DNA from 4 places in the Serratia sp. TSA_7 genome. Region 2 is predicted to be linked to each of the others. Evidence: predicted binding sites of a transcription regulator. Region 2 holds the regulator's gene; each other region holds the start of a gene.

Region 1 (7,927 bases), on a different contig from region 2:
GCCCCTGTTCGCCGGCGCGCGCAGCTTCTACTGCGGCATTGAGCGCCAGAATATTGGTCTGGAAGGCAATACCGTTAATCAGGGTGGTAATTTCGGCGATTCGTCGCGAGCTGCTGGAAATATCGCGCATGGTGCTGACCACGTTCTCTACCAGCTTACCGCCCTGTTGGGCGGTTTGCGAAGCGTCGGTAGCCAGTTGGTTGGCGTGGTGGGCGTTTTCGGCGTTCTGCTTCACCGTGGCGGTCAATTGCTCCATGCTGGCGGCGGTCTCCTCTACCGCCGCCGCCTGCTGTTCGGTGCGAGAGGACAAATCGGTGTTGCCTGCGGCAATCTCCGCCGCAGCGGTAGAGACCTGGCTGACCCCCATCTGGATTTTCTCAATCATATCGCGCAGGTTTCGGCTCATCGCCGCCACCGCATTCAGCAACTGGCCCAGTTCATCGCGGCGGGTGCTGGTCTGCGCCTGGCGCAGATCGCCGTTGGCGATGCGTTCCGCCAGCGCCAGAGTGCTGCGCAGTGGCCGGGTGATTTGCAGCGTGATGCGCCAGGCAATCAGCAACCCGGCGATAATGGCAATCAGCGTGGTGATGCCCATCTGCAGCTGCGCCGCATTAATATCGTTGTGGGTTTGCGCCAGTTCGTCCTGCATAAAGGCGTTGACCAGCGTACCGACCTCCTGAGCGCTGTCCCCCAGCCGCTGGCTGATCTGCTGTTCCTGTTCATAAGCCGGCAGGTAAGCTTCGATTCGGTTTTTGTAGTCGTCGAGCGCGCTCAACAGCGGTTGCAGCAGGGGGCGCTGGGCATCGCTGAGCCGTCGGCTGAGGGCGTTTGCCGTGCTGCGCGCGTCATCAATCGCCGCTAACAGCGGCGCTTCGGATTCACGGTTCAGGCTCAACAACAGGCCGCGTGCGTCGTAGCGCACCAGGGTCAGTTTCTGATTCAACTGCACAAAAGCCAGTTGCAGGTCGCCATTGGTCAGTTGGCGCTCTACCTGATTCAGGCTGTCTTGCACTTCCGACATGTTCCAGCTTTGGCGTACCGCGTCTTTCGCCGCTACCGCCTTTTCGAAGGCATTTTGCTGTTGCTGGTATTGGCCGATCAATACCACCAGGCGCTGCAAGTCTTGCCGGCTTTGGGCATCCCAGTCCAGCGCCTGGCCCTGGCTGATCAACCGCACCGCGTTTTCGATATTGGCGCGGTTATTCTTCAGGTACTCGGGCCGGTAGGTCTGGCCGAACAGCGCACGGTTATATTTGGCCTGATTGATTTCGTCATTAAGCCGGTTGCTGAAATCGATGCGGTCGGCGCGGGATTCGATGATATTCAGGTATTGTGCGCCGGTGCCGGCGATGACCGCCGTAAGCAGTAACATCAGACCGAATCCGAGGCCGAGCTTTTTACCCACGGTGAGATGAACGAACTTTCCTGCCAGTGTTTGCAATGCCGCCATATTATTTTTCCTTTGTGGGCGAACCTCTATTGAACAAACCATCGGCAAAGGGCGGTCAAACTTTAGCGGATTTTGGGCAAAAAAATGCCCGCTTTACGCGGGCATCATCAGTGTTGGGGGCGAATTACTTCTTCGCAGCGAAGCGTGCTGCCGCTTCGTCCCAGTTAACCACGTTCCAGAACGCTTTGATGTAGTCTGGGCGTTTGTTCTGATATTTCAGGTAGTAAGCGTGTTCCCACACGTCCAGGCCCAGGATTGGGAAGCCTGAAGCGCCGGCAACGGCTTCGCCCATCAGCGGGCTGTCCTGGTTAGCGGTAGACACCACGGCCAGTTTGTCGCCTTTCAGCACCAGCCAGGCCCAACCTGAACCGAAGCGGGTCGCTGCGGCTTTCTCGAACTCTTCCTGGAATTTCTCGACGCTGCCGAAATCGCGCTCGATAGCGGCTTTCAGATCGCCACCCAGCGTGGTACCGATTTTCAGGCCTTTCCAGAACAGGCTGTGGTTAGCGTGGCCGCCGGCGTTGTTACGCATGAAAGTGCGCTTGTCGGCAGGCACTTTATCCAGATCCTGGATCAGCGCTTCAACGCTCAGCGAAGCCAGCTCAGGGTACGCTTCCAGCACGGTGTTCGCGTTGTTGACGTAAGTCTGGTGGTGTTTGGTGTGATGGATTTCCATCGTCTGCTTGTCGAAATGCGGTTCCAGTGCGTCGTAGGCGTACGGCAGGGATGGCAGTGAATAACTCATAATCATCATCTCCAGTGGGGTATGGGCGGCGCAAGGTGCGAGCACCGCGTAAGCAGTCGGATCATTATAGTTAATTAAATGATCTTGAAAATGATTATCAATGCCCTACTTAATGTAAGGGATTAAATTAATCCACAATGCGCTGCGGGTGAGTAAACACCGTGGCGCGGCCGGGTTTGCTGAAACCGACCAGCGTCAGGTTGCTGCGCTCGGCGATTTCCACCGCCAACGAGGTGGCAGCGGAAACCACGAACAGGATCTCGACGCCGCACATCGCGGATTTTTGTACCATTTCATAGCTGGCGCGGCTGGAGACCAGGATCGCGCCCTGTTGCCAATCTTGCTTCGCGCGCACGCCGAGCAACTTGTCGAGCGCTACGTGGCGGCCGACGTCTTCACAGCCGCCCAACAGGTCACCCTGCGGCGAAATCCAGCTGGCGGCGTGGGTACAGCCGGTGAGCTGCCCGACGCTCTGCACCTGCTTGAGCTGCCTCAGCGCGTGGTCGAGGTTGGCGAGAGAAAAGCGTTGGGTGAACGGCAGCGCAGGCAGCGGGCGGAAGATGTCCGCCAACTGCTCGATGCCGCACACGCCGCAGCCGGTGCGGCCCGCCATGGCGCGGCGGCGCTCCTTCAACCCGGCAAAGCGGCGGCTGGAGAGCTCTATTTGCACCTCCAGCCCGTTACAGGTTTGGTTAATCTCTATACTGTAGATATCGCGCGGTGACTCGATAATGCCTTCGGACAGCGAAAAACCCAGGGCGAATGCCTCCAGATCTTTTGGCGTGCACATCATCACCACGTGAGAGATGCCGTTATAGACCAGGGCGACCGGCACTTCTTCCGCCAGCCAGTCCGGCTGCGCGGTGGCGAGCTGCCCGCGCTGATAAACCTGGGCCTGGGTCACCCCTGTGAGCGGGGTCTCATTTATGTGCTGCTCTGGGTTTATAGTGTTCACTTAACTGGCACCTGTTTGTAACAACCCCATATACGCTGTGGTAATATTGCCGCGTAAAAAACAAAATCAATTTTAGCGCTTCCCGCGTCAAGGGGGAAAGCGCCATTTGAAACAATGTGACAATCGAGAGTGAAAGGAGACCCCCATGCAGGTCAGCAGAAGGCAGTTCTTTAAGATCTGCGCTGGCGGTATGGCAGGAACGACGGTAGCCGCACTGGGCTTTGCCCCGGAAGTGGCGTTAGCGGAGACCCGGCAGTACAAACTGCTGCGCGCCCGTGAAACCCGTAATACCTGTACGTATTGTTCCGTCGGCTGTGGGCTGTTGATGTACAGCCTTGGTGATGGCGCCAAAAACGCCAAAGAAAGCATATTCCACATTGAAGGGGACCCGGATCACCCGGTAAACCGCGGCGCGCTTTGCCCGAAAGGCGCGGGGCTGGTCGACTTCATCCACAGCGCAAGCCGTCTCCAGTTCCCGGAGTATCGTGCGCCGGGTTCAGATAAATGGCAGCGCATTACCTGGGACGATGCCTTTACCCGCATCGCCAAACTGATGAAGGAAGACCGTGACGCCAACTTCGTGAAAACCAACGAACAGGGCGTCACCGTCAACCGCTGGCTGAGCACCGGCATGCTGTGTGCCTCCGCCTCCAGTAACGAAACCGGATATTTAACCCAAAAATTTAGTCGCGCTCTCGGCATGCTTGCCGTAGATAACCAGGCGCGTGTCTGACACGGACCAACGGTAGCAAGTCTTGCTCCAACATTTGGTCGCGGTGCGATGACCAACCACTGGGTTGATATCAAGAACGCGAATCTGATTATCGTCATGGGCGGTAATGCGGCGGAAGCGCATCCGGTGGGGTTCCGCTGGGCGATGGAAGCCAAAATTCACAATAAAGCCAAGCTGATCGTCATCGATCCGCGCTTTACCCGTACCGCATCGGTGGCGGATTTCTACACGCCGATCCGTTCCGGGACCGACATCGCTTTCCTGTCGGGCGTCCTGCTGTACCTGATCACCAACAACAAGATCAACCGCGAGTACGTCGAGGCCTATACCAACGCCAGCCTGCTGGTGCGGGAAGACTTTACCTTCGAAGACGGCCTGTTCAGCGGCTACGACGCGGAAAACCGCAAATACGACAAAACCACCTGGAATTATCAGCTCGACGAGAATGGCTTCGCCAAGCGCGACGTCACGTTGCAGGATCCGCGTTGCGTGTGGAACATGCTCAAACAGCACGTCAGCCGCTATACGCCGGAGGTGGTGAACAATATCTGCGGCACGCCGACCGAGGATTTCATCAAGGTCTGCGAATACATCGCCGAAACCTGCGTGGCGGATAAAACCGCGTCGTTCCTCTACGCCCTGGGCTGGACTCAGCACTCGGTCGGCGCGCAGAACATCCGCACCATGGCGATGATCCAGCTGCTGCTCGGCAACATGGGCATGGCGGGCGGCGGCGTCAACGCGCTGCGCGGCCACTCCAATATCCAGGGCCTGACCGATCTGGGCCTGCTGTCGCAAAGCCTGCCGGGCTATATGACGCTGCCGTCGGAGAAACAGACGGATATCGACACCTACCTGAAGGCCAACACGCCGAAGGCGCTGCTGCCGGGCCAGGTGAACTACTGGAGCAACTACCCGAAATTCTTCGTCAGCATGATGAAGAGCTTCTACGGCGACAAGGCGCAGAAGGACAACGACTGGGGCTTTGACTGGTTGCCGAAGTGGGACAAAGGCTACGACGTACTGCAGTACTTCGAGATGATGTCGCAAGGGAAGGTCAACGGCTATTTCTGCCAGGGCTTTAACCCGGTCGCGTCGTTCCCGAACAAAAACAAGGTCGTGGCCTCGCTGTCGAAGCTGAAGTTCCTGGTGACCATAGATCCGCTCAACACCGAGACCTCCAACTTCTGGCAGAACCACGGCGAGTTCAACGACGTCGATCCGTCGAAGATTCAGACCGAGGTGTTCCGCCTGCCGTCCACCTGCTTTGCCGAAGAAAACGGCTCGATCGTCAACTCCGGCCGCTGGCTGCAGTGGCACTGGAAAGGCGCGGACGCCCCGGGTGAGGCGATGAACGACGGGGAAATCCTGGCGGGCATTTTCATCCGCCTGCGCGAGATGTACGCGCGCGACGGCGGCGCGGTGCCTGAACAGGTGCTGAACATGACCTGGGATTACCTGACGCCGGAAAACCCCGCTTCGGAAGAAGTGGCGATGGAAAGCAACGGCAAGGCGCTGGCGGACATTCTCGACGCCGACGGCAAAGTGCTGGCGAAAAAGGGCGAACAGCTCAGCACCTTCGCCCACCTGCGCGACGACGGCACCACCGCCAGCGGCTGTTGGATCTTCGCCGGCAGCTGGACGCCGGCCGGCAACCAGATGGCGCGGCGCGATAACGCCGATCCGTCCGGCCTCGGCAACACGCTGGGTTGGGCCTGGGCCTGGCCGCTCAACCGCCGCATTCTGTATAACCGCGCTTCGGCCGACCCGCAGGGGAAACCCTGGGATCCGAAACGTCAGTTGCTGGAGTGGGACGGCGCCAAGTGGGGCGGGGTGGATATCCCGGACTACAGCGCCGCCGCGCCGGGCAGCGACGTCGGGCCGTTTATCATGCAGCCGGAAGGCATGGGCCGCCTGTTCGCCACCGACAAAATGGCGGAAGGGCCGTTCCCTGAGCACTACGAGCCGTTCGAAACGCCGCTCGGCACCAACCCGCTGCACCCGAACGTGGTGTCCAACCCGGCGGCGCGTGTGTTCAAGGACGATCTGGCGGCGATGGGCACTTCCGACAAGTTCCCGTATGTCGGCACCACCTATCGTCTGACCGAGCACTTCCACTACTGGACCAAGCACGCGCAGCTCAATGCGATCGCGCAGCCGGAGCAGTTTGTGGAGATCGGCGAGAAGCTGGCGGAGAAAAAAGGCATCAAGCACGGCGATACGGTGAAAGTCAGCTCCAACCGCGGCTATATCAAGGCCAAGGCGGTGGTGACCAAGCGTATCCGTACTTTGCAGGTGAACGGCCAGGATGTCGACACCATCGGTATCCCGATCCACTGGGGTTACGAAGGGGTGGCGAAGAAAGGCTTTATCGCCAACACGCTGACGCCGTTTGTCGGCGATGCCAACACGCAAACGCCGGAGTTCAAGGCGTTCCTGGTTAACGTGGAAAAGGTGTAACGGAGACGAATTATGGCAATGCAATCTCAGGACATCATTCGTAAATCCGCCACCAATGGTTTCACGCCGGCCCCGCGCGCCCGTGACCATCAGGAAGAAGTGGCCAAACTTATCGATGTCACCACCTGTATCGGCTGCAAGGCCTGTCAGGTGGCTTGTTCCGAATGGAACGACATCCGCGATGAAATCGGCAGCAACGTCGGGGTGTACGATAACCCCGCCGATCTGACCGCCAAGTCGTGGACGGTCATGCGCTTCTCCGAAGTGGAGGAAAACGGCAAGCTGGAATGGTTGATCCGCAAGGACGGCTGCATGCACTGCGCCGATCCGGGTTGCCTGAAGGCTTGCCCGTCGGAAGGCGCAATCATTCAGTACGCCAACGGCATCGTCGACTTCCAGTCCGAGCACTGCATCGGCTGCGGCTACTGCATCGCCGGCTGCCCGTTCGACGTGCCGCGCATGAACAAGGACGACAACCGGGTGTACAAATGCACCCTGTGCGTCGACCGCGTCGATGTCGGCCAGGAACCGGCCTGCGTGAAGACCTGCCCGACCGGCGCGATTCATTTCGGCACCAAGGACGCGATGAAGCAGATTGCCGCCGAGCGCGTCGGCGAGCTGAACACCCGCGGTTATCAGAACGCCGGTCTGTACGATCCGGCGGGCGTGGGCGGCACCCACGTGATGTATGTGCTGCACCACGCCGACAAACCGCAGCTGTATCACGGTTTGCCGAATAACCCGACCATCAGCCCGGCGATCACGTTCTGGAAAGGCGTGTGGAAACCCCTGGCGGCCATCGGCTTTGCCGCCACCTTTGCAGCCAGCGTGTTCCACTATGTCGGCGTCGGGCCAAACCGCGTCGAAGAGGAAGACAACGACGAGCTGCACGATGAGGAGACGCGCAAATGAAGAAGGAAAAGCGGATTCAGCGCTACAGCGCGCCGGAGCGGATTAACCACTGGATTGTGGCGTTCTGTTTCGTGTTCGCGGCCATCAGCGGGCTGGGGTTCTTTTTCCCCTCCTTCAACTGGCTGATGAACATCTTAGGTACGCCGCAGCTGGCGCGCATCCTGCACCCCTTTGTCGGCGCTTTCATGTTTGCGGCCTTCCTGCTGATGTTCCTGCGCTACTGGAAGCATAATCTGATCAACCGCGAAGACATCGTCTGGGCCAAAAACATCCACAAAATCGCCATGAACGAGGAAGTGGGCGATACCGGGCGTTATAATTTCGGTCAGAAGTGCGTATTCTGGGCAGCTATCGTCAGCCTGGTGCTGCTGTTGGCCAGCGGTGTGGTGATCTGGCGGCCGTACTTTGCGCCGTCGTTCCCGATACCGCTGATCCGCATCGCGCTGCTGGTGCATTCGCTGGCGGCGGTCGGCCTGATCATCGTGATAATGGTGCACATTTACGCCGCGCTGTGGGTAAAAGGCACTATCACCGCGATGGTCGAAGGCTGGGTGCCTGCGGCCTGGGCTAAAAAACATCATCCGCGCTGGTACCGAGAGGTCCGCGAGAAACAACAGGAAGACAAACCCTGATGAGCATCCGCATCGTTCCTAAAGAGCAGTTAGGGGCACA
Region 2 (7,927 bases):
GCCGGGGCGCACGAGTCTGGTTTGATCGGTGAAGATCCCGCAGGCATTCCCAATAATCTTCTGGCTTATCTGGCACAGGTGGCTATTGGCAAACTTGCGGTGTTGCCGGTGTATGGCAACGACTATCCCACCAGCGATGGCACCGGGGTACGTGATTATATTCACGTGATGGATCTGGCCGAAGGGCATTTGAAAGCGCTGGATAATCTGCGACCGGGTTTTAACGTGTATAACCTGGGCACCGGCAAAGGCTATTCGGTGCTGGAGATTATCCAGGCATTTGAACGCGCCTGCGGATTTAAAATCGCCTATCAAATTAACCCGCGCCGTGCAGGAGATATTGCCGAGTGTTGGTCTGATCCGACGCTGGCGGCGGAAAAATTAGGCTGGAAAGCCAAAAGAAGCCTGGAAAAAATGGTTCGCGACGCCTGGCATTGGCAGAGCAAGAATCCACAGGGATACGGCCATTGCACACCGCTGGTGGGAGGCTGACGATGAAGCTTGATGACGAGCATTTGGGATTGATGCAGCATGAGCTGTTTCGTGCCGACTATGAGGCCTGGATCAATAACCTGAAGTTAGTGTTCGTGAAATCTCAGCGCCAGCGTTCCCCGGCGTTGCTGGAACAGTACCGGCGTGGGGTCAGCCAGCTGCGGGCGTGGCTGGTTGAGCAAGGGCGTTTATTCGATGCCGCGCAGTGCTCCTCGTTGTTCTGCGTTCCTACTCGTCCGCTGGCCGCGCAGGAAAAATTGCTGCACCGCATTTGGTTGGGCGGTGCGATTCCCGACGATGCCAGAGAGGTTATTTCCCAATGGGGAGATGCGCAGCAGGCTGTTCGCAACACAACCGCCGACGAATGGGTCGGGATGTTGTGGGTATGGGATGCGCGGCAACTCAAAAATGAGGCGTACTTTTCCCCAGCTTCGGAAGTGAAAGGCGGTCTGTTGGGGGAGTTCGATGCCGGCAACCACCGGTTGCAGGTGCATTCGCTGAGCGAACTGGCGCAAAAAAGGGTCGGCGGCAACCTGGATTTTATCCACGCGCTCCATGATAAGCGCTATTACGCCACGCTTTCTGACTACTTTCGCTTTTTGATCCTGATTGAAATGGGCGGAATGTATATGGATATCGACACTCTACCGCACCGTTCGGCGACGTTTTTCCTGCTGAAACCCGAAGTGCCTGATTACTTTCAGTTTCTGCCCAATAGCGAGGTCAGCCACGTCAGCGGGTTGAATTTGTTTCTGGATGAAACCGGGATGATCATTGGCCGCAGCGGCGATAGGTCGCTGTGCAAAATATTGGCGGGTCTGGATCAGATCTATGCGGCGCAAAGCGGTGGCGTGCCGGATAAAAGCCCCCTTTATGAAAGAAGGCTGTTCGACGCGTTTTATCTGTTGTGGTGCCGCCACATCGGCAGGACTGTCCTTAGCCACGATAGTTTTTGCAAGGATCATGGGGTTCATTATGACGCTGTTCCGCAGGCGGTGACCTGTGGTATCCGCGGCATGCGCCTGTTGGAGGATGTGCTCACCAATGAGACGTTGCCGCTCGGGGAGGAGGAACTGCGCAGCTATCGACAGTGTATAAGCCGGCTGGAGCAGGTGGATTGGCAGCTTGAGCAACCGACGGATCTGGCGCGCCACGCGGAAATATTTACCGTCGATGAAGTGCCGCGCATGGCCTATCCGGCGCAGATAAGGTCCGATATCGATCACTACCATTACTATTCGGTGCTGTCCCATGACCGCGCGCTGGATCGGGTGAACCAGCTTTTTGGCGAGTATTTGATAGCCGATAACCGGCGGCAGATCGACGAGGGCAATTACTGGCGGTTAACCGTCGGAGCGGGCGATGCGGCATTGCCGCTAGCGCAGGGCGGGCTGCATTTTCTGCCGGGGCGGCAAGCTGGCGAAGCGGACAGGATCCGCATGGCGAAGCTGCTTTTTGCCACCAGCTACCTGGAATACTGCTCTGCCGGCAACCCGGCCGGGATGGATCTGGTATCGCTGCAGCAGGCGCAAAATATCGACCCCTATCTGGACCTGATTACCCTGGCTTACGATCGGTGCGGGGCGTTTATCGGATTTTTCACGGCGGCGAGTCTCGACGAGTTGTATGGCGTTGAGGCGAGCTATCTATATCGCGATGAAATAAAGCCGCTTGATGAGGCCTACGACGATTTTGTGCACAGCCAGTGCGGTGCGGACGATTACTTTGTCTGCAGCCTGGCCATCGAGAGCCGATTCCGCGGACAGGGCTATTTTACCCCCCTGTTTGCCCTGATTAAGCAGCAGGCGCAGCAGCGCCGGGCGAAACATATCGTGCTGTGCGTATGGCAAAGCAGCGATGCCTGCCAAATCTACCTGAACAAAGGGTTTCGCGTTCGTGGCGTTTTCGACTATGCCTGGCCGATTTTCTTCGATCGGCTGCTGTCTCTTGAATATGCATTGTGACGAGTTTGCCCATCCGCGTGTCGGCGGGTGAGTTGACGGTGACGTGAGCGTCAGTGGGAAGTGAGAGAAGTACCGTGGAGAAGTGCCGCTGCAATTGTTGTCTTTCTGATGTGATTTTCCCCGGGCCTGTCCGGGGATTTTTTTGCCCTCATCTGGAGGCATAAAAAAACCGCCGTTAAGGCGGTTCTCAATGCCGGTTTAGGGCATTATTTTTTGTCGTGCAAGGTGTCGTCTTCACGGCAATCACCGATTTCACAGTGACCATACAGGTAGAGGCTATGGTTGGTGAGCTTGATGCCGTGCTGCTTGGCGATATCACGCTGACGCACTTCGATAGACTCATCGCTGAATTCGATCACTTTGCCACAGTCCAGGCAAATCAGGTGATCGTGGTGATGCTGTTGGGTCAATTCGAACACGGATTTGCCGCCTTCGAAGTTGTGACGGGTCACAATCCCGGCATCATCAAACTGGTTCAGTACGCGGTAAACCGTCGCCAGGCCAATTTCTTCGCCCATGTCGATCAGTTTTTTGTACAAATCTTCCGCACTGACGTGATGGCATTCCGGATTTTGCAGTACTTCCAGGATTTTGAGTCGCGGAAGCGTGACTTTTAGGCCGGCCTTCTTCAATGCGGTGTTGTTGTCAGTCATGCGGATTCAGTCCTGTTACTATGCTAATCAAGTTGAGGCATTCTTGCCTGTGGCATCGGTCGGCACAAAGAGTTAATTGCGTGTCATTATAGAACCGGTTGCCCTAAATGGAAACCGCCGGTTGTTAACAAAGATATCATGGCACAATTGCATGTTACACACGCAACGTCTTGATGGATGGGATAAACCGATATCTCAGTCTACCTTGACGATGTGGGAAGTTACAAACATGTAGCTTCTATTGCAGAAATCCGTGCTGCCGATGAACGGCCCTGCTGGCAACACTATGCACTTTGCAGGGCTTTTGTTCAACCTTTGAGGGTTAGCCGACGATATCGGCTAGGCTCAGTTCTTCGCTGATCTGCTTCACCCAGGCTGCGACGCGTTCGTTGGTCAATTCCGGTTGACGATCTTCGTCAATCGCCAGGCCGATGAAGAAATTGTCATCCGCCAACCCTTTCGATGCTTCGAAGTGGTAACCCTTGGTCGGCCAGTGGCCTACAATCGCGGCGCCGCGTGGCTCGATGATGTCGCGGATGGTGCCCATCGCATCACAGAAATATTCCGCATAGTCTTCCTGATCGCCACAGCCGAACAGCGCAACCAGCTTGCCGTTGAAATCGATTTCTTCCAGCGTCGGGAAGAAGTCATCCCAATCGCACTGGGCTTCGCCGTAGTACCAGGTAGGAATACCCAACAGCAGAATGTCGAAAGCTTCCAGATCCTCTTTGCTGCTTTTGGCGATGTCGCGGATTTCCGACACCTCTTTGCCAAACTGCTGCTGAAGAATTTTCTGGATCATCTTGGCAATGTTTTCGGTATTGCCAGTGTCGCTGCCAAAGAAAATGCCTACATTAGCCATATCGCGTATAACCTTTAAATTCAATTAATTGCATTGCACGATGTTAGCGTTGAACGCGATAACACCGATTAAAATGATGACATGGCAAGAATCTGCCTCTTACCGGTAAGTGCGTATCATGCCAGAGATTTACCCCGGGGTTTTATCGCGTTTATGCGATGCCGGGAGGAATAAAACGGTGTTGATCGGTGTCATCCATAACACCGCGCCGCATGTGCGGCTGCAAAGATCAATGTTCCGGCTGTTCATCCGCCAGTTGTGCCAGCAGCATTTGCTCAATAAGCTCGCTGCGGCTGATATTGCGCTGTTCCGCCAGTTTGTTCAGGGCGTCCACCGCATCCGCGTTGATTTTCAGTTCCACACGCCGTAAGCCACGGACTTTATCGCGTCGAAGCTGATTACGCTTATTGATTCTAAGCTGTTCATCTCGGGATAGCGGGTTGGTTTTCGGGCGCCCCGGACGGCGTTCATCTGCGAACAGATCCAGCGTCGTGCGATCCGTTTGTTCTTTTGCCATAGGTAGCGGTACTGCAAGGGAGTTTGCATCAAAAAGCGTATACGCTTCCGGACGGTTCGGTTAACACACTTCGGGCCAATAAACCCTAACCCAAATTTACCCCCAGCCTGGCGTTACTGAACACGCTGAGCAGGGCGGCAAAATTATAGCGCGCCATATTACCCCAGCAGATAGAGCAACGACAATGTTTAACTGAGCCGAAAACGCGCTAAGCCGTTATCTTTAGCGCGTTTTTTCGCCAGAGGGCGGTTTTTATTCAGGCTTCGTCGAGAAAACGGTGGATGGCGCGCAGTACCGCCTCCGGTTTTTCCGCGTGAACCCAGTGGCCTGTGCCGGCAACCACGTGCGCTCGCGCCTGCGGGAACTGACGCGCGATATCTTGACGGTAGCTGTCCTGCACATAGGGCGACAGGCCGCCGCGGATAAACAACGTCGGGTGCGGCCATGCGGGGACGTCTTGCCAGCCGGTGACGTTTTCGTATTGGTCGATCAGTACCGGCAGGTTAAAGCGCCACTCGCCCTGATGAAAGGACTTCAGCAGGAACTGGATCACGCCTTCTTCCTGCAGGTAGCTGCGCATCAACTCCGCGGCCTGCTGGCGTTGGGTGATGCCGGCCGCACTCACCGCTTTTAAGGCGGCGAAAATCTCGTCGTGGCGACGAGTGCGGTAATCCACCGGCGCCACGTCGATAACAATGAGCTTTTCAACCCGTTCGGGGGCGATCGCCGTCAGCGCCATTGCCGCTTTGCCGCCCATAGAGTGGCCGATCACAATCGCCTTCTCCACCTGCAACTCATCGAGCAGCGCCAGCAGGTCCTGCGCCATTTCCGGATAGGTCATTACCGCAGAACGCGGCGAAAGGCCGTGGTTACGCAGATCGACTTTAATCACGCTGTGCTGTTGATTCAGATCGCGCGCCAGCACGCCCAGGTTGTCCAGATTGCCGAACAGCCCGTGGATCAGCACGACCGGCAGGGCGGCGGAGTCGGTGGCCAGCAGTTGATAATGTAATTTCATGGCGAAGTTCATACTGAGAGAGATTCAGATTAGGGTATCATGATTAAAACACACGACGAATATACCCGTCGCCTTTCAAGCTTCAGCCTTGTTGGCGGAAACTTGAAATCCATAGGGTATAATAACTCGGATTTTTCTTGTTTCGGGCTTGGCAGCGCCGGCTATAGGTATTAGTCTGCTTTTTCCGCCCGCAGGCACATAGTTGTGTTCGCCCTTGCGCTTTTAACCTTATAATCCCATGGCTTGAATGCAGGATCTGGCTTCAGGTTCTAAGTAGAAAAAAACAGTACTGGATAAAGATGAAAACTATTGAAGTCGACGAAGAGCTTTACCGTTATATTGCCAGCCACACGCAACATATTGGTGAGAGCGCGTCCGATATTTTGCGCCGTATGTTGAAGTTTACCGCAGGCCAGCCATTGCGCGCCGTGCCTGCCGCCAGTGCTCAGAGCGCCGAGCAGGAAAAAGTCGTCGCCGCGCAGCGTCCTCGCGATCGTGTGCGCGCGGTACGCGAGCTGCTGCTGTCGGACGAATATGCCGAGCAGAGCAGAGCCGTGAATCGTTTCATGCTGGTTCTTTCGACCCTGTATACCCTCGATGCGGCGGGCTTTGCCGCAGCTACCGATGCATTGCATGGTCGTACCCGCACCTATTTTGCCGGCGATCAACAAACCCTGCTGGCGAACGGAACGCATACCAAGCCAAAGCACGTTCCGGGTACGCCTTACTGGGTGATCACCAATACCAACACCGGTCGTAAACGCAGCATGGTTGAACACATCATGCAGGCTATGCAGTTCCCTGCGGAACTGACAGATAAAGTTTGCGGCACTATCTAATTTAGCGAACAGCCCGTCATGGTGGCCGTGAGCGACATATTGCCCGGTTGCCGGACAGAGAATAGGGAGATATGTCGATGGCGAATAACTCACGTGCCGGGCAGCCGGCTCAGCAAAGCGATTTGATCAACGTAGCCCAGCTGACGTCGCAGTACTATGTACTGCAGCCGGAAGCGGGCAACGCCGCACACGCGGTGAAGTTCGGTACTTCAGGGCATCGCGGCAGCGCCCTGCGCCACAGCTTCAATGAAGCCCATATCCTCGCTATCGCCCAGGCGATTGCCGAAGTGCGTCGTCAGCAAGGGGTTACCGGCCCCTGTTACGTCGGTAAAGACACCCATGCGCTGTCGGAGCCGGCTTTCATTTCTGTGCTGGAAGTCCTGACCGCCAACGGCGTAGATGTGATCGTGCAGGAAAATAACGGCTTTACGCCAACCCCTGCGGTATCTCATGCCATTTTGTGCCACAACCGCAACGGCGGGGCGCAGGCCGACGGCATCGTCATTACCCCTTCGCACAACCCGCCTGAAGACGGCGGCATCAAGTATAACCCGACCAACGGCGGCCCGGCCGACACCAACCTGACCTCGGTGATTGAAAAACGCGCCAACGAGCTGCTGGCGCAACAGCTGAAAGGCGTTCAGCGCCAGTCGCTGGACAAAGCCTGGAACAGCGGTCATCTGCACGCGCAGGATTTGGTACAACCTTATGTGGAAGGGTTGGTGGACGTGGTTGACATGCCCGCCATTCAGCGTGCCGGCCTGAAATTGGGGGTTGATCCGCTGGGCGGCTCCGGCATTGCCTACTGGCAGCGCATTGCCGAGCACTACAAGCTGGATCTGACGCTGGTCAACGACTCTATCGATCAGACCTTCCGCTTTATGCACCTGGACCACGACGGCATTATCCGCATGGACTGCTCGTCGGAATCTGCAATGGCCGGCCTGCTGGCGTTGCGCGACAAGTTCGATCTGGCGTTCGCCAATGACCCGGACTACGATCGCCACGGCATCGTCACGCCTAAAGGCCTGATGAACCCGAACCACTATCTGGCCGTTGCCATCAACTACCTGTTCCAGCATCGCCCGCAGTGGGGCGCAGATGTAGCCGTGGGTAAAACGCTGGTTTCCAGCGCGATGATTGACCGCGTAGTGGCCGATCTGGGCCGCAAACTGGTGGAAGTGCCGGTCGGTTTCAAATGGTTTGTCGACGGTCTGTTCGACGGCAGCTTCGGTTTTGGCGGCGAAGAGAGCGCCGGGGCTTCGTTCCTGCGTTTCAATGGCACCCCGTGGTCGACCGACAAAGACGGCATCATCATGTGCCTGCTGGCGGCGGAAATCACCGCAGTGACTGGCGAAAATCCGCAGAATCATTACGAGGATCTGGCCAAGCGTTTCGGCGCACCGAGCTATAACCGCATTCAGGCACCGGCTACCCATGCGCAAAAAGCCGCATTGGCCAAGCTGTCGCCGGAAATGGTCAAGGCCAACACGTTAGCGGGTGACCCGATCACCGCTCGTCTGACGGCGGCTCCGGGCAACGGCGCCTCCATCGGCGGCCTGAAAGTGATGACCGACAACGG
Region 3 (7,927 bases), on a different contig from region 2:
GGCGGCGCAGCACCACCGGCTTCAACGCGCTGGCGGCGATAATAAAGGCGCAGCTCTTCTCGCCCATCAGCTCATCCGGCATGGAAACCAGCGCCGCATTGATCACCTCCGGGTGGCGCAACAGCAGGTTTTCGATCTCCTCGGCGGCGATCTTCTCCCCACCGCGGTTGATCTGATCTTTCTGACGCCCTTCCACCTTCACATAGCCGTCTTCAGTCAGGCTGATCAGATCCCCGGAACAGTAAAAACCGTCTTTATCAAAGGCGGCGGCGTTATGTTCGGGGCTTTGGTAATAACCGCGGAAGGTGTAAGGGCCCCGGGTCATCAGGCGCCCGGTTTGCCCCATCGGCAGCGGGTTGCCCTCGTCATCGGCCACCCACAGTTCGTCGTCCGGCGACATCGGGCAGCCCTGAGTGGTGAGAATATGCCGCTCGTCATCGTCCAACCGGGTGTAATTCACCAGACCTTCCGCCATGCCGAAGACCTGCTGCAACTGGCAGCCGATTTCCGCCGGAATACGCGCGGCCAAGGTTTCACTCAGCTTGGCGCCCCCCACCTGCAACAGCTTAAGGCTGGCCAATGGTTGGCCGCCCCACTCTTCAATCGCCTGTAGCCACAGCGTCACCGCCGGCGGCACCAGCGCCGTCACGTTAATCTGGTGCTGCTCGATCAAACGGAAGCATTGCCCGGCATCCGGATCGCTGGCGAACACCACCAGCCCGGCGCCATAAAACACGCCGAGCACGCCCGGAGAACTCATTGGGTAGTTATGCGCCACCGGCAGCGCGCACAGGTAGCGGGTATGCGCATCGAAATGGCAAATTTCCACGCTGCGACGGATGCTGTAGTAGTAATCATTGTGGGTGCGCGGGATCAGCTTTGGCGTGCCGGTGCTGCCACCGGAAAGCTGGAAGAACGCCACCTGGTCAGCCGGGGTCGGTGTCGCGATAAAATCTTCGGCATCCTCTTCGAGCCAGGCGGCCAGCGACTGCTCGCCTTCCTCCTGGCTGCGCAGCGCCACTACGCGCAATGAAGGATTTTCGGCGCGAAACGCCGTGAGGAATTCGTCGTTGCCGAACAGGCCATGCTGGCGATCGGCAATCAGCAGCGCAGGTTTGATTTGTGCGGCATAAGCCTTGAGTTCGTTGCGTTGATGGCTGAACAGCGCGTTCACCGGCACCACGCCAATTTTCAACAGCGCAAAGAAGGCCACATAGAACTCGACCACGTTGCCCAACTGCACCAGAGCGGTATCGCCACTGTGCAAGCCCCGACGTTGCAGCGCGGCGGCCAGCCGGTCAGAAAGTTGATTGAGCCGGCGATAGCTCAGGCTGCGCTGCGGGTCGATCAGCGCCACGGCGTCATTTTTGGCCTGGCGGGCAATAATGTCGGTCAATGGCCGGTCGGTCCAATAACCGCGTTCACGATAACGATGGGCCAACGCCTCAGGCCAGGGAGTAAAATCAATGCTCATGGGTATGCCTATCCTTGGTTCAGGCCAAACGCCCGCGAAATGGTACTGAGTTTGGTGCCGGTTTCACGCCATTCGGATTCCGGCGAAGAGTCTTGCACGATGCCGGCACCGGCAAACAGCCGCACCTGATTGCCCTGCACGGTGCCGCAACGAATGGTCACGACCCATTCGCCGTTGCCTTCGGCATCGCACCAGCCGACAATGCCGCCGAACAGGCCGCGATCAAAGGGTTCAAGCTGTTTGATCACCTGATGCGCAAGCCGGGTTGGCGTGCCGCACAAAGCCGGAGTCGGGTGCAGCAGGCAGGCCAGCGAAAGCGCATTTTCCGCCCGGCTGGCGGCTTCGCCATCGATAGGCGTAGACAGATGCCACAGCGTGGTGGTGCTCAATAATTCAGGGGATGACGGGATGTTCAAGTGGCGGCAGCGGTCGGCCAATACCTGGCGCATGCCTTCGGTGACGAACTTGTGCTCATAAAGGTCTTTGTCCGACACCAATAGTTGTTGGCTGATTTCACGGTCCCGCTGCGGATCGGCATCGCGGCGGGCAGAGCCGGCCAGCGGATTGGAATGGAACTGCGCGCCGAATTTGCGCAACAGCAATTCCGGGCTGGCGCCCACCAGTGCCCCCTGCTCCAGCGGCACGTGGAAGTGGAAACCGTTAGGGTTCTGGGCAATGATGCGCGCCATCAGCGCCTGGCGATCGACAGGTTCGCGGGTTTCAATCTCCAGCAGGCGCGACAGCACCACTTTATCCAACCGGTCGCCACGGGTAGCCTGCACCGCATCGGCAACCATCTGCATGAAAGGCTGCTGGGCAGGCACTTCGGTTTGCCGGGTAATTTCCGGCAAGGAGTCCTGCGGCTGCGTTGCGCCGGCCAAAAAGGCATCGCGTTCAAACCACTGAGTTTGCTGGGGAATAAACAACGCGGAAGGTTGATGAGTATCAAAAGGAATGGCGCCGCAGAGTACCGGGTTCTTCACGCCGGCCAGTTTCGCTTCGGCGAAAGCGTGCCGCACTTCTCGCTGGAACTCCCCATTCACCTGGTCCCCGCCCGCAGCGGGCAACGTGATTTTGGCGAAGCAACCTTGCGTACTCAGGCTACGGAAAGGAGAGGTAAAGAAGAAGCCCGCGGTGGGCGAAACGCCTGCAGTATTCAGTTCGCTCTCCTTGCTTTGCGGTTTCTTTTGGCCGGCACCCTTTACAGTCACGCTCATCGGTACTCCATTTCTCTTCGTGAATGATAACAAACATAATAATGATTATCATTTAAGTTTGACCGCGTTAAAGTACCCTTGGAAATTTGCCATGTCAATAATTGTAAACAGCTCTTCTCCTCTTCATCGTGGTAGAAAATCAGCAGCATAAATTATATAAATGATAAGTATTACTATTTAAAACCTAAGGACTTTCTTTATGAAGAAGAACCTGATCTTCGGCCTGGCGCTGTTCGGGCTAGCGGCAATCAGCGCCGCTCACGCCGCCGATGCCGGCTGGCCGCGTAACATTGAAACCTCACGCGGCGTGATCACCCTCAATCAGCCCCCTGCCCGTATCGTTTCTACCAGCGTTACCGTCACCGGCACCCTGCTGGCCATCGACGCACCGGTCGTCGCCAGTGGGGCAACCACGCCCGGCAGCCGTCTGGCGGACAAACAGGGATTCTTCCGTCAATGGAGTGACATCGCCGCACAGCGCGGCGTCAAACGCCTGTACATCGGCGAACCCAATGCGGAAGCCATCGCCGGCGTTGCCCCGGATCTGATCATCATCTCGGCCACCGGCGCCGATTCCGCCCTGCGCCTGTACGATCAGCTCTCTGCCATCGCCCCGGTGCTGGTGGTCAATTACGACGACAAAAGCTGGCAAGAGCTGGCCGCAGAACTGGGCCAGGCCACCGGGCATGAAGCCCAGGCGCATAAGGTCATTGGCGATTTCGATGCGCGTGAAAAAGCGCTGAAACAGCGCATGACGCTGCCTGAACAGCCGGTCTCCGCGCTGGTGTTCGGTTCGGACGGCAAAACCGCCAATCTGTGGACCGCCGATTCCTCTCAGGGGCAGATGCTTAAACAGCTCGGCTTCACTCTGGCGGTACCGCCCGCCAAATTGAACAACAGCCGCAGCATGGGCGTGCGCAAGGACATTATTCAGTTGAGCGGCGAGAACCTGGCGGAAGGCCTGAACGGCCAGACGCTGATGCTGTTCGCCAACGGCGACGCCGACGCGCAACGCCTGCTGGCCAATCCTTTACTCGCTCACCTGCCGGCTGTGCAGCACAAACGGGTTTATGCGCTGGGCAACGATACCTTCCGGCTGGATTATTACAGCGCCGGCAACTTGCTGACGCTGTTGGAAAAACAGTTTATTTCTCGGTAGTCTCGCTGGCGGGCTGGAGGCTTTCCTCCTGCCCGCCGCTGCCCACCTGGCGCAAACCGCGCATGGCGAAAGCCAGTACCACACCCAGCACCGCCACCCCAAAACCAAAACTGGTCGACGTCATCGCCGGCAGCATAAACGCCCCCATTGCCCCCAGCAGTAACGCCCCCAGCGCATCGCCCACGACGTTTTGCGCCGTCCACAGACCATTGATGCGCCCCAGGAAGGCGTCCGGCGTCAGGTTCTGAATCAGCCCGTATTGCAGCAACGAGTTCACCGCACTCAGGTAACCAAAAATCACCAGGAAAAACAGCGCCAAACCGTACCACGGCATCAGACCGAACAGACCGATGGCGACGAACGCACCTATCGCCGTCGTCAACATCATCCAGCCCGGCCGCGCTACGTGAGCGACCCGGCCGCTGGTGAACGCGCCAATCGCCGCGCCGAGCGGGACTGCGGAATACATAAAGCCCAATTGCGCTGCGCTGACGTGCCACATGCCGGACATCGCCGGATATAGCACCCGCACCGCACTGGCCATGGTCAGCAGCGCGCCGATCAGCGCCACCATACCTATTACCCGGTTGCGGAACAGGAAGCCGAAACCGCCGGCCAATGCGCGCAGCGGGTGTTCGCGCGGTTGTGGTGGCGGTGCTAACTGCGGCAGACGCAGCAAGGGGATCAACGTCAGCAACGTGCCCAACGCCGCCAGGCCGTAGTTCCACATCACGCCGGAGTGAGCGATCACCAGGCCCCCGATCGCCGGCGACAGGATCGAGCCAAAACGCACCGTCAGCATACTGATGGCACCGGCCTGAACGATGTTTTCACGCCCCACCAACGCCGGCGTGGCGGCCAGCAGCGCCGTCACCCCGACCGCGCCGAAGAAACCGTCCCATACGGCCAGCAAATAAATCGCCGTTAACGAAGGGGCCGGCAAGGCAGCGTTCACGCACAGCCCGATAAAGCCAATGCCGCAGGTGGAGCGAGCAAACAGAATCAAACGGCGGCGCTCGTAGCGATCGGCCAATACGCCCCCCATCAGCAAACCGGCAAACATACCGCTGCCCGCCAGCGTCACGGACAGCCCGACCAACAGGGTCGAACCGGTCAACGCCTGGATCTGAACCGGGATCGCAATGGCCATCAATCCCAGCGCTAAAATGGAAATAAAACGCGCACAAAATACGGCACGAAACGCGCCATTGGTCTTAAGCAGGCCAAAATCCAGCAAAATAGAGGGCTTACTCATCAGCTTTCTCACCACAACGTAGGAAAAGGGGCAGCGTCTGTGCTGCAATAGCGAAGGGAGTCATGGTAACATAGATGAAAGCAATCAATAATGATAATAAATATCATTTATATTCAATTAAATAACGGATTGTTATGTTACGGATTACACGCAATGGCACACCGTCCATTCCGGCCCCCAGGGATCGTCTTATTAGCGGCACTCCCCACTCATTTCATCGCAAACTGTTTGGTTTGCTGCTTGCCGTCTGCGCGCTGTTGGCCGTTATGCTGCTCAGCCTGTCGCTCGGCGCTAAATCCATCCCTTTTGATACGGTTATCCAGGCGCTGAACGGTCAATGCCGTGGAGCGGACTGCACCATCATTACCGAAGCCAGGTTGCCGCGCACGCTGGTGGGCGTATTGGCCGGCATTGCGCTGGGCTTGTCCGGCGTATTGATGCAAACCCTCACCCGCAACCCCCTGGCCGATCCGGGCATTCTCGGCGTGAACGCCGGGGCGGGATTTGCCGTGGTACTGGGCATCACCTTCTTTGGTGCCGCCGAGGTTAGCCAATACCTGTGGTTCGCCTTTGCCGGGGCGATGTTCGCTGCACTGCTGGTCGCGTTGATCGGCGCGCTGGGCGGCAGCAGTCTGAACCCGGTCCGCCTGACGCTGGCCGGGGTCGCGATGGCGGCGGTGCTGGAGGGAATGACCTCAGGGATTTCTCTGCTCAATCCGCTGGTGTTCGATCAACTGCGGTTTTGGCAGGCCGGTTCGCTGGATATTCAAAATATGCAGGTGGTGCGCGCCGTCACCCTGCCGATCCTGCTGGGCACGCTAATCACGCTGTGGATGAGCAAATCGCTTAACAGCCTGAGCATGGGCAACGAATTGGCCACTGCGCTGGGCACCGGCATCGTCCGCACCCAATTGCTGGGCCTGTTGGCGATTACCCTGCTGTGCGGTGGCGCCACCGCCGCCGTCGGCCCGATTGCCTTCGTCGGCCTGATGATGCCGCACATTGCCCGGCGGCTGGCCGGCTCCGAGCTGCACTGGATGCTGCCGTGGACGCTGGTCCTGACCCCCATCCTGCTGCTGAGCGCCGATCTGATTGGCCGCTTTCTGGTGGCCGGCGAGCTGCGCGTTTCCATCGTGACCGCCCTGATTGGCGCACCGCTGCTGATCGTGCTGGTGCGCCAACGTCATATGTTCAGGAGGCAACGCTAATGTCGATGCTGGCAGCCCGTCTGATGACCGATCAAAAATTACGTGCCCTGTCGCGGCCGGCGCTGACCGCGTCGATACTGGCGCTTGCCTGCGGGGTACTGGCGATTTACGCGCTAGGTTCCGGTTCCCTTTCGCTTAACGCCACGCAGGTGATCGACGCTCTCCTCGGCAAAGGCCCGGCAAACCTGACGGTGATAGTCACCCAGTGGCGTCTGCCACGAGTCACTATGGCGTTGCTGTTGGGCGCCGCACTCGGGATCAGCGGCGCCATTTTCCAGTCTCTGCTGCGCAACCCGCTCGGCAGCCCAGACGTGATTGGCTTCAATACCGGCGCCTACAGCGGCGTATTGGTAGCCATAGTGCTGTTTAACGGCGGCGTTATCGGCATCACCTCCGGGGCGCTGGCCGGTGGCCTGCTGACCGCCGCGCTGGTTTATCTGCTGGCATGGCGCAACGGTGTCGAGGCTTTCCGTTTGATTATTGTCGGCATCGCCGTGCGCGCCCTGCTGGTGGCCGGCAATACCTGGCTTATCATCAGCGCCTCGCTGGAATCCGCCATGACCGCCGGGCTGTGGAGCGCAGGGTCACTTAACGGCATAAGCTGGGCGAAAAGCCTGCCGGTGCTGGCGGTGATCGCGCTGTGCTGCCTGCTGTTGCTGACGCTGTCACGCCGCATGCGGCTGCTGGAAATGGGTGACGACACCGCCTGCGCCCTCGGCGTGCCGGTGGAACGTTCGCGCGTGCTGCTGCTGCTGATCGGCGTAACGCTGACCGCTGCCGCCACCGCCGTGGCCGGGCCGATCTCCTTTATTGCACTGGTGGCGCCGCAGATTGCCCGCCGCCTGTGCGCCAACCGCAGCGTCCTGTTGCTGACCGCCCTGACCGGCGCGCTGTTGCTGCTGATCGCCGATGTCGCCGCCCAGCGCCTGTTTATGCCTTATCAATTGCCGGTAGGCGTGCTGACCGTCAGCCTCGGCGGCATTTATCTGATTTGGCTGTTAATCCGTGAGTCACGAAAAAAATGAATGCTGAACCCCTGCTGCCTGCGCCGCTGCGCGCTGAACACCTGACGCTAAGCTATGACAAGAAAATCGTAGCGAGCGATCTTTGCGTCTCTATCCCCCAGGGCGAACTGACGGTGATTATCGGGCCGAACGCCTGCGGTAAATCTACCCTGCTGCGTACCCTCAGCCGCCTGATGCAACCGCAAGCCGGAAGGGTCTGGCTGAACGGCAAGCACATCGGCGAATACGCCACCAAAGAGGTGGCGCGCCAGTTAGGCCTGCTGCCGCAAAGTTCGACCGCTCCCGGCGACATCACCGTGTTTGATCTGGTGGCCCGTGGCCGCTACCCGCATCAGCGTCTGTTCAGCCGTTGGCGCGAAGAAGACCAGCAAGCGGTGGAGCAGGCAATGCGTTCCACCGGCGTGTTTGAACTGGCCGAACAGCCGGTGGATACGCTTTCCGGCGGGCAGCGTCAGCGGGTCTGGATTGCGATGGTGCTGGCGCAGCAAACGCCGCTGCTGCTGCTGGATGAACCGACCACCTGGCTGGACATTAGCCATCAGATCGACCTGCTGGAATTGATGCGTCAGTTAAACCGTGAAAACGGCCA
Region 4 (7,927 bases), on a different contig from region 2:
GCCGATAAACGCCATGCTGACCAGCAGCAACGTGGAAAGCAGCGCCAAAAGCTGCGTGCGGCGTTGATCCGGCAACCACAGGCTCAATACTGCCAGCAGCGACATCCCCAAATGCCAGCGCCAGACCTCGCCGAAGGTGGTGCCCAGCACCGCCCACCAAACATCGGGTTGCCAGGTATCGGCCCAGCCATCCCCCATCTGCCCGGCCTGAATCGCCAGCAGCGCCACGGCAGAAAGCCCGGCAAGCCAGGTGCTGGAAACCAGCAGAGGACGCACGTCACGGGAGAGATACGGGGAAAGGCGCTGCGGCGACAATAAGGCGGTGAACAGGCTGCTGCCAAACATCAGCATCACCGCCGCAAAGTGCACAAAGCGACACAGAACAAACAGGGCCGCCAGACTCATGGCTTAGTTGACGGTGAAGCTGTACTGGCCTTTGGTTTTATGGCCGTCGACCGAAACCACATGCCAGCTAACGTTATATTTGCCGGCAGCCAGATCGTCTTCGATAGGCAAATTGATCTGGGTGTTGTTGTTCGCATCGAGCTGCAATTTACCGGTTTTCACGTTGGCGTCGTTCGGGCCGGTGATTTTCACGCCGCTGAAGTTAGGCTCAATGCCTTCGGAGAAATTGAGCGTCAGCACCTTCGGTGCCGGGCTGACGATGGCATCTTCCGCCGGCGTCTGCACTTTCAAATGGGCATGCGCCAGCGCCTGCTGCGAGGACAACCCGACAAACAACACAAAAATAGTAGAAAGCAGGCGATACGAAGAACGAATTTTACCGATCACAGTGATATCCCTTAAAGCAATAATCGAGGGTGATAAGGGCCAAGGCCGGCGACCATAACCCACCGCAGATGATTGCGCCACGGGTAAACAGAAGAACGGGAATAACGGCTAACCCGCTGTTTTTAACGCCCTACCATCCCTGTAGCGTATCGTATTAAATGATAACGAGACTCGATCCGTAAGTCGAGCAGAACGCTGGCATTCTGCGATCTGGCAGCACGTATCGCTGCTAAACCATGCTAAATGCAGGGCATAAAAAAACCGCGCACCAGGCAAAGCCCGACGCGCGGTTATTCAGCGCAGATTTAACCCTGGCCGTTACCGTTTTCACCGGCTGCGCCCATTTTCTTCAGATCTTTATCGATGAAGAACAGAGCCTTGCCGCTATTGCCCACCAGCGCCAGTTTATCCAGCACGGATTTGAACAGTTTCTCTTCTTCATGCTGCTCAGCGACATACCACTGCAGGAAGTTGAAGGTAGAGTAGTCATGAGCGGTCATTGCCGCATGCGCCAGCTCGTTGATCTGACGGGTAATGAGTTGCTCATGTTCGTAAGTCTGTTGGAACACGTCCGCAAGGGATTCGAACTCAACCGGCGGTGCGGCAATGGTGCCCAGCAGCGGCAAGGAGCCGGTATCGCTCAGATAATCGAACAGACGTTGCATGTGCTGCATCTCTTCCTGAGAATGCTCTTTAAGAAATGCGGCCGCGCCTTCAAAGCCTTTATCGCTGCACCATGCGCTCATTTGCAGGTACATGTTGGCGGAATAAAATTCCAGATTCAGTTGCTCATTCAGCTTTTTGGTCATTTCTTGCGTCAGCATAATTATCCCTTTTATTTTGCAGGTATCGATTTAATTTTTCCGTATTATGCCTTGGTAAGAACAAAATAAAAACACCTGATTTACATCATGAGTCATTTAATTTTTAATCAATTAAAAATCAATATGTTAAAATAAATATTAATTATTCATCTAAATTATTATGATAACTATTTTCATCTGTACATTTACCCCAAAAACGAATCATTCTTATTTAATAAAACAAATAGATTGCATTACCTTCGGCATAATAAATAAGCGCTGATGGCTGGCGTTATTCCCGCAGCCCTTCTCCCCTTGCGCTTCAGGCTTGCCAAGCGCCGCCGGGTGCATTACCTTCTGCGCTGATCCAATGCGGTGACAGTAAGGAGAATACGGTGGGTTACAATCTGGCAGAGCTTTCCAAAGAAGAGATGGACAAGGTGAACGTTGATCTCGCGGCTTCCGGCGTGGCGTTTAAAGAACGCTATAACATGCCGGTGATCCCGGAAATGGTTGAACGCGAACAGCCGGCGCACCTGCGCGACTATTTCCGCGAACGCGTGGCGTTCTATCGCGTCGAATCACACAAGTATTCGCGCCTGCCGTACGAGCCGAAATCCAGATAAAAAAAACCCGCCGTCATGGCGGGTTTTGCATCATTTTGCCGCAAACCTGTCGGTGGCCAGCATCAACTGATGCAGGATACCCGGTTCATCGAAGGAGTGCCCGGCACCCTCTACGATATGCAGCTCCGCCTCCGGCCAGACCTTCGCCAGATCCCAGGCGTTTTGCACCTGGCAAGCCATATCGTAGCGGCCGTGGATAATCACCGCCGGGATATGGCGAATCAACGGAACGTTGCGCAGCAGCTGGTCGTCGCTGTCCAGAAAACCCAAATGGGTAAAGTAGTGGTTTTCGATGCGGGCGAACGCCAGCGCAAAGTCATCCTCACCAAAGGAAGCGGACTCGGTGCTTGGCAACAGCGTTACCGTCTCCCCTTCCCACACGCTCCACAACTTCGCCGCTTCAAGCTGTACTTGCAGATCCTTTGAGGTCAGGCGCTGGCGGTAGGCCGCGATCACGTCCTTACGCTCTTCCTCTGAAAGAATCGACAGCACACGCTCCCATTTCTCCGGGAAGAAGCGCGAAGCGCCGTCCTGGTAATACCAGCTCAATTCCTGCTTACGCAACGTGAAGATGCCGCGCAACACCATTTCGCTAACGCGCTGCGGATGGGTTTGCGCATAGGCCAACGCCAGCGTCGATCCCCATGAGCCGCCAAACACCAGCCATTGCTCCACGCCGGCCATTTCGCGCAGGCGTTCAATGTCCTGCACCAGATGCCAGGTGGTGTTGTTGTCCAGGCTGGCATGCGGTTTGGAGCGCCCGCAGCCGCGCTGATCGAACAGCAGCACCTTGTAGCGCTGTGGATCGAACAGTTGGCGGTGATAGGAGGATATCCCCCCGCCCGGCCCGCCATGAATAAAGACTGCCGGCTTACCCTTAGGGTTACCGCTCAGTTCCCAGTAGATCCGGTGGCCATCCCCTGTGTCCAGCCAACCGCTGTCATACGCTGCTAACGGCGGGTACAAACCTCGTAATTGTTCCATGGCGCTTCCGTCTCTGTGGTCATACCCTCATAAAAGCCGAAGCGGCCCATCAGGTCAACGGTAAAACCTGAAAACTCCCACACTCCCCGGCAAGTTAGCGTGCGTTTGCTTAAAATGACCGCAAAATACCGGCCAGGTCAGCCTAAACGAGCATACCCAGCGCCCGGGTCAGCCTCTTTTGCGCAAGTGCGGCTCACGCATTTCCTGAGCGGTTTTCGCCTCGATGCCCAGTTCTGCCGTAGGCCGCAGCAGCAGACGCGGCAGGCCAATGGGCTCCCCGGTTTCGAGACAATAGCCGAACTCTCCGTTGTGAAGCCGCGACAACGCCGCCGCGATTTTCGGCAACAAGCGGCTTTCGCGGTCCAACTGGCGGAACAGTAATCGCAGGTCTTCTTCACGCGCGGCTTTATCCGCTTCATCACCGGAGACTTCACCGCCGTCGATATCGCGTTTCAACGCATCGATGTGCAGCAGCAATTTTTGCTGCTCCTCCAGCAGGCGTTGGCGAAAAAAAGCCTGCTGTGCCGGGTTCATATAATCAGACTCCGGCATGGCCAGGAGTTGCTGTGGGTTTAACAAGGAAACGACGGTCATTGCGCTCTCCCGCGATAATTTGTTTGTTACATTATAACATAACAAAACAATTAAGCAGCCTTTCACAAAAAACAAAATACTCACGCTTAACAAGCGATTGACTAAAACATACGTTTTCATGCTTGCAACCAACCGGTGTAAGGTGGTTAATAGCTTAGCAAACCACCCACCCATAGGTAACTGAGAGGCCAACATGAGTAAGGGAATGGATAGCAAGAAAAATGCGAAGAAGAAGCCGTTGAAAACCCCTGCAGAGAAACGCGCAGGCAAACGCGCCAAAAAAGGGCAAACGTCCGGCGAGTAAGCGAACTTCTAACCGTAATTAAACCCGCCGAGGCGGGTTTTTTGTTGTCTGAAATTACCGGAGTGAATACCGATGCCCCGCTTGACTATCGCCGCCGCTCAGTACCACGCCGTGGCCGCTGATATTGACCGCAATTTGGACCACCATCTGACATTCATCCGTCAGGCCGCAGAACAGCATGTGCAGTTGCTGATTTTTCCTGAACTTTCGCTGACCGGTTACGAGCTCAATGCTGCCAGTCGTTTAGCCCTTACGCTTGACGATCCACGTTTGCAGCCGCTAGCCGATGCGGCTAAACAACAACAGATGACGCTTGTTGTCGGCGCTCCGCTCAACGATGGCACTGGGTTGTTTATAGGCGCATTCACGTTCAGCCCCGACGGCGGCCGAAATACCTACACCAAGCAACATCTGCACGGTGCGGAAAAAGAGATATTTCGTTCCGGCAATGGCGGCCCTCTGTTGACGGTAAGCCAACGACGGATCGCCCTGGCGATTTGCGCTGACACCGCGCACCCAGAGCATGCCACCGATGCCGCAATAGCCGGTGCCGAGATCTACGCCGCCGGCGTGTTGGTTTCTCAAGCCGGTTACTCCACCGACAGCTCTAATTTGGCGAGTTATGCGCAACAACATGGCATTGTCACCTTGATGGCTAACCATGCCGGCCCTACCGGTGGCTGGATCCCTGCCGGTAGAAGCGCAATATGGGATGAAACAGGCCGGCAGGTAGCCAGCGTACCAGATAGCAGCCAGGGGTTGCTGATTGCAGAAAACCGCCCCAACGGTTGGCACGGGCGCTACTGCCGGTTAAGCTAACGCTGTGCTGTTGCCCCTGAGGAAACCATGATTTTACGCGTAATAGACACTGAAACCTGCGGGCTGGACGGCGGCGTGGTGGAAGTCGCCTCCGTCGACCTGATCGACGGCCACATTGCCAATCCAATGAGCGACTTGGTCAGCCCCGATCGGCCCATCAGCATTGATGCGATGGCTATCCATCACATCACCGAACAGATGGTCGAGGGTAAACCGCGCATCGCGGTGGCGATCGGCCGCTATCTGGGTAGCCCTTACTATGTGGCGCACAACGCAGCGTTTGATCGCGGCGTGCTGCCGGAAATGCGCGGTGCCTGGATATGCACCATGAAGCTGGCGCGCACCCTGTACCCGGACATCAAATACGGCAACCAGTATCTGCGCTATGCGTTGAATCTCGAGGTGCAACTGCCGCAAGACACCACGCTGTACCCGCACCGGGCGCTGTACGATTGCTACGTCACCGCCGCGCTGCTGCAACGTATCGTCAAGGATTCGGGTTGGACGCCGGAACAAATGGCGCAAATCACCGAACAGCCGGTGCTGCTGAAGAAATTCAAATTCGGCAAGTATCGCGGGCAGGAAATCGATCGCATTGCGCAGGAAGATCCCGGCTATCTGCGCTGGATGTTGAAGTCCATCGAGGATCTCAGCCCGGACATGAAGCATACGTTGAAATACTATCTGATCGGCTAAAAAAGCGGGCAGCAATCGCCGCCCGCCTGCAAATTACTCCGCCAGCGCCAGAATAAAGGCGTACTCCAGCGCAATGTCCTCATAGGCTTTGAAACGCCCGGACTTGCCGCCGTGGCCAGAATCCATATCGGTATACAGCAGCAGCTGACGATCGTCGGTTTTCAACTCGCGCAGCTTCGCCACCCACTTGGCCGGTTCCCAGTACTGTACCTGCGAATCGTGCAGCCCGGTGGTCACCAGCATGTGCGGATAATCTTGCGCTTTCACCTGATCGTACGGGCTGTATTGCTTGATGTAGTCGTAATACGCCGGCTCGTTCGGGTTGCCCCATTCGTCGTATTCGCCGGTGGTCAGCGGAATAGACTCATCCAGCATGGTGGTGACCACATCGACAAACGGCACCTGCGCCACTATGCCGTTAAACAGCTGCGGTGCCTGATTGATCACCGCCCCCATCAACAGGCCGCCGGCGCTGCCGCCCATGGCGAAGACCCGTTTGGCGTCGCCATAACCCTGCGCGATCAGCGTTTCGGTCACGTCGATAAAATCGTTGAAAGTATTTTGCTTCTTGAACAGCTTGCCGTCCTCATACCACAGCTGCCCCAGCTCGCCGCCACCGCGAATGTGCGCCAGGACGAAGACGAAACCGCGATCCAGCAGGCTCAAACGGCTGGCGCTGAAGGCCGGATCCATGCTGCTGCCGTAAGAGCCGTAGCCATAAACCATCAACGGATTGCTGCCCCGGATAAAGCGATCCTGGCGGTAAACCAGCGAGACCGGCACCTCGACGCCATCCCGCGCTTTCACCCATACCCGTTCGCTGCGGTAATTTTCCGGCGTGAAGTTTTTCACTTCCTGCTGCTTGAGCATCACGCGCTCGCCGCTGTCGAGATTAAGCTCATACAGCGTGGTCGGCGTGGTCATCGAAGAGTAGCCGTAGCGCAGCAGTTCGGTTTCCGGCTCAGGATTGTAGGCCAGCCAGGTGGTATAGGTCGGATCGTCAAAAGCGATGCGTTTCACTTCGCCGCTCTGCCAGTGGATCTGGCGCAGTTGGGTCAGGCCTTCGCTGCGCTCCTCCACCACCAACCAGTCACGGAACAGGCTGAAGCCTTCAAGCATCACCTCGATACGCGGAGCGATAAGCTCCTGCCACTGCGCTTCATCCGCCTGCTCGCTCTGATACAGGCCGAAGTTCTTGCCGTCCTTGTTGGAGCGGATATAGAAATGCTGATGGTAGTGATCGATGCCGTATTCATGATCCTTGCGGCGCGGCACAAACATCTGGGGCGTGCTGTCGGCGCGATCGGCGTCCAACAGCAAAATCTCCGAAGTGGTGGTGCTGCTCAGGTGGATCAGGATAAAGCGTTCGGAGGTGGTTTTTTCCAGCCCGACGTAGAAGGTGTCGTCCAGCTCTTCGTAGATCAGTTGGTCGTGCTGCGGATCTGTGCCTACCACGTGGCGATACACCTGATAGGGCAGCAGCGTTTTGGCATGTTTGCGCACGTAATAAACGGTGGCGGAGTCGTTCGCCCATTCGAAACTGCCGGAGGTGTTTTCCAGCACTTCGTCGGCCCAACTGTCGTCGTTCAGATTTTTGAAACGAATGTCATACTGCCGGCGTGACAGGAAATCCTCCGCTACCGCCAGTTTCTGGTTGTCGGGGCTGACTTCCAAACCGCCCAGAGTGTAAAACTCGCGTTTTTCGGCGCGCTGATTGCCGTCGATCAGCGTATCCCAGCGTTCACTTTCCGCCTGTGGCTGACGAACATAAATCGCGTATTCGTTGCCCGGCTCGAAACGGGTCTGATAACGGTAACCGTGCCTGACATAAGGCACCGAGTGCTCCTGCTGGGGGATACGCGCCACCATCTCTTCATACAGCGTCTCACGCAACGCCTGCTGCGGTTTCAGCATCGCATCGGTAAAGGCGTTTTCCGCCTGCAGATAGTCCAGCACTTGAGGGTCTGCCCGCTCGTCGTCGCGCAGCCAATAGTAGTCATCCACGCGCGTATCGCCGTGGATGGTGATGGGATAAGGTCGTTTTTCTGCCTTAGGGGGTGTCATCATTGCTAAATCATCCGCTTACCTTGATTAAGGCAAGAGTGACACGATTCCCCCCGGCTTGCCAAGCGGCGCTACGCCAGCTCGCGTTTTTTCTCGTTGACGTCGTTTTCAATGCCCTGCTTGACGTCCGCAGGGATCTTCAACGACTGCGTCAGCGCATCGAGATAGCCGCGTTCCATAAAGTGATCGACGTCGATCACCATGCAGCTCAGGTAATACACCTCAAGCGCCTCGTCTTCGTTTTT

What was found. Region 2 encodes Fur, which represses iron uptake genes when iron is present. Its sites were predicted from a motif close to ATAATAATGAGAACNACTATCAA; they were not measured.
Region 1: sodA (superoxide dismutase [Mn]) is a predicted target of Fur. The motif match lies at 2,274-2,296, and genes of this name have one in related genera.
Region 3: fepD (Fe(3+)-siderophore ABC transporter permease) is a predicted target of Fur. The motif match lies at 5,196-5,218, and genes of this name have one in related genera.
Region 4: ftnA (non-heme ferritin) is a predicted target of Fur. The motif match lies at 1,771-1,793, and genes of this name have one in related genera.

The regions. Positions count from the first base shown of each region.
Region 1 is NZ_JBQZFU010000005.1:207,320-215,246, reverse strand. Features, by position in the region: gene ACUTQW_RS17585 (methyl-accepting chemotaxis protein) at 1-1,450, opposite strand, end outside; gene sodA (superoxide dismutase [Mn]) at 1,575-2,195, opposite strand; gene fdhD (formate dehydrogenase accessory sulfurtransferase FdhD) at 2,323-3,150, opposite strand; gene fdnG (formate dehydrogenase-N subunit alpha) at 3,296-6,343, shown strand; gene fdxH (formate dehydrogenase subunit beta) at 6,356-7,255, shown strand; gene fdoI (formate dehydrogenase cytochrome b556 subunit) at 7,252-7,887, shown strand; gene fdhE (formate dehydrogenase accessory protein FdhE) at 7,887-7,927, shown strand, end outside.
Region 2 is NZ_JBQZFU010000004.1:191,907-199,833, reverse strand. Features, by position in the region: gene galE (UDP-glucose 4-epimerase GalE) at 1-492, shown strand, start outside; gene ACUTQW_RS15995 (glycosyltransferase) at 495-2,456, shown strand; gene fur (ferric iron uptake transcriptional regulator) at 2,663-3,109, opposite strand; gene fldA (flavodoxin FldA) at 3,432-3,971, opposite strand; gene ybfE (LexA regulated protein) at 4,201-4,488, opposite strand; gene ybfF (esterase) at 4,745-5,518, opposite strand; gene seqA (replication initiation negative regulator SeqA) at 5,806-6,345, shown strand; gene pgm (phosphoglucomutase (alpha-D-glucose-1,6-bisphosphate-dependent)) at 6,423-7,927, shown strand, end outside.
Region 3 is NZ_JBQZFU010000002.1:679,493-687,419, forward strand. Features, by position in the region: gene ACUTQW_RS12085 ((2,3-dihydroxybenzoyl)adenylate synthase) at 1-1,474, opposite strand, end outside; gene ACUTQW_RS12090 (isochorismate synthase) at 1,483-2,691, opposite strand; gene fepB (Fe2+-enterobactin ABC transporter substrate-binding protein) at 2,891-3,850, shown strand; gene entS (enterobactin transporter EntS) at 3,837-5,105, opposite strand; gene fepD (Fe(3+)-siderophore ABC transporter permease) at 5,240-6,313, shown strand; gene fepG (iron-enterobactin ABC transporter permease) at 6,313-7,338, shown strand; gene ACUTQW_RS12115 (ATP-binding cassette domain-containing protein) at 7,335-7,927, shown strand, end outside.
Region 4 is NZ_JBQZFU010000001.1:556,302-564,228, reverse strand. Features, by position in the region: gene copD (copper homeostasis membrane protein CopD) at 1-405, opposite strand, end outside; gene yobA (CopC domain-containing protein YobA) at 409-792, opposite strand; gene ftnA (non-heme ferritin) at 1,098-1,616, opposite strand; gene ACUTQW_RS02740 (DNA polymerase III subunit theta) at 1,991-2,221, shown strand; gene pip (prolyl aminopeptidase) at 2,252-3,205, opposite strand; gene ACUTQW_RS02730 (TraR/DksA C4-type zinc finger protein) at 3,374-3,799, opposite strand; gene ACUTQW_RS02725 (carbon-nitrogen hydrolase family protein) at 4,176-4,922, shown strand; gene exoX (exodeoxyribonuclease X) at 4,950-5,618, shown strand; gene ACUTQW_RS02715 (S9 family peptidase) at 5,652-7,685, opposite strand; gene ACUTQW_RS02710 (tellurite resistance TerB family protein) at 7,754-7,927, opposite strand, start outside.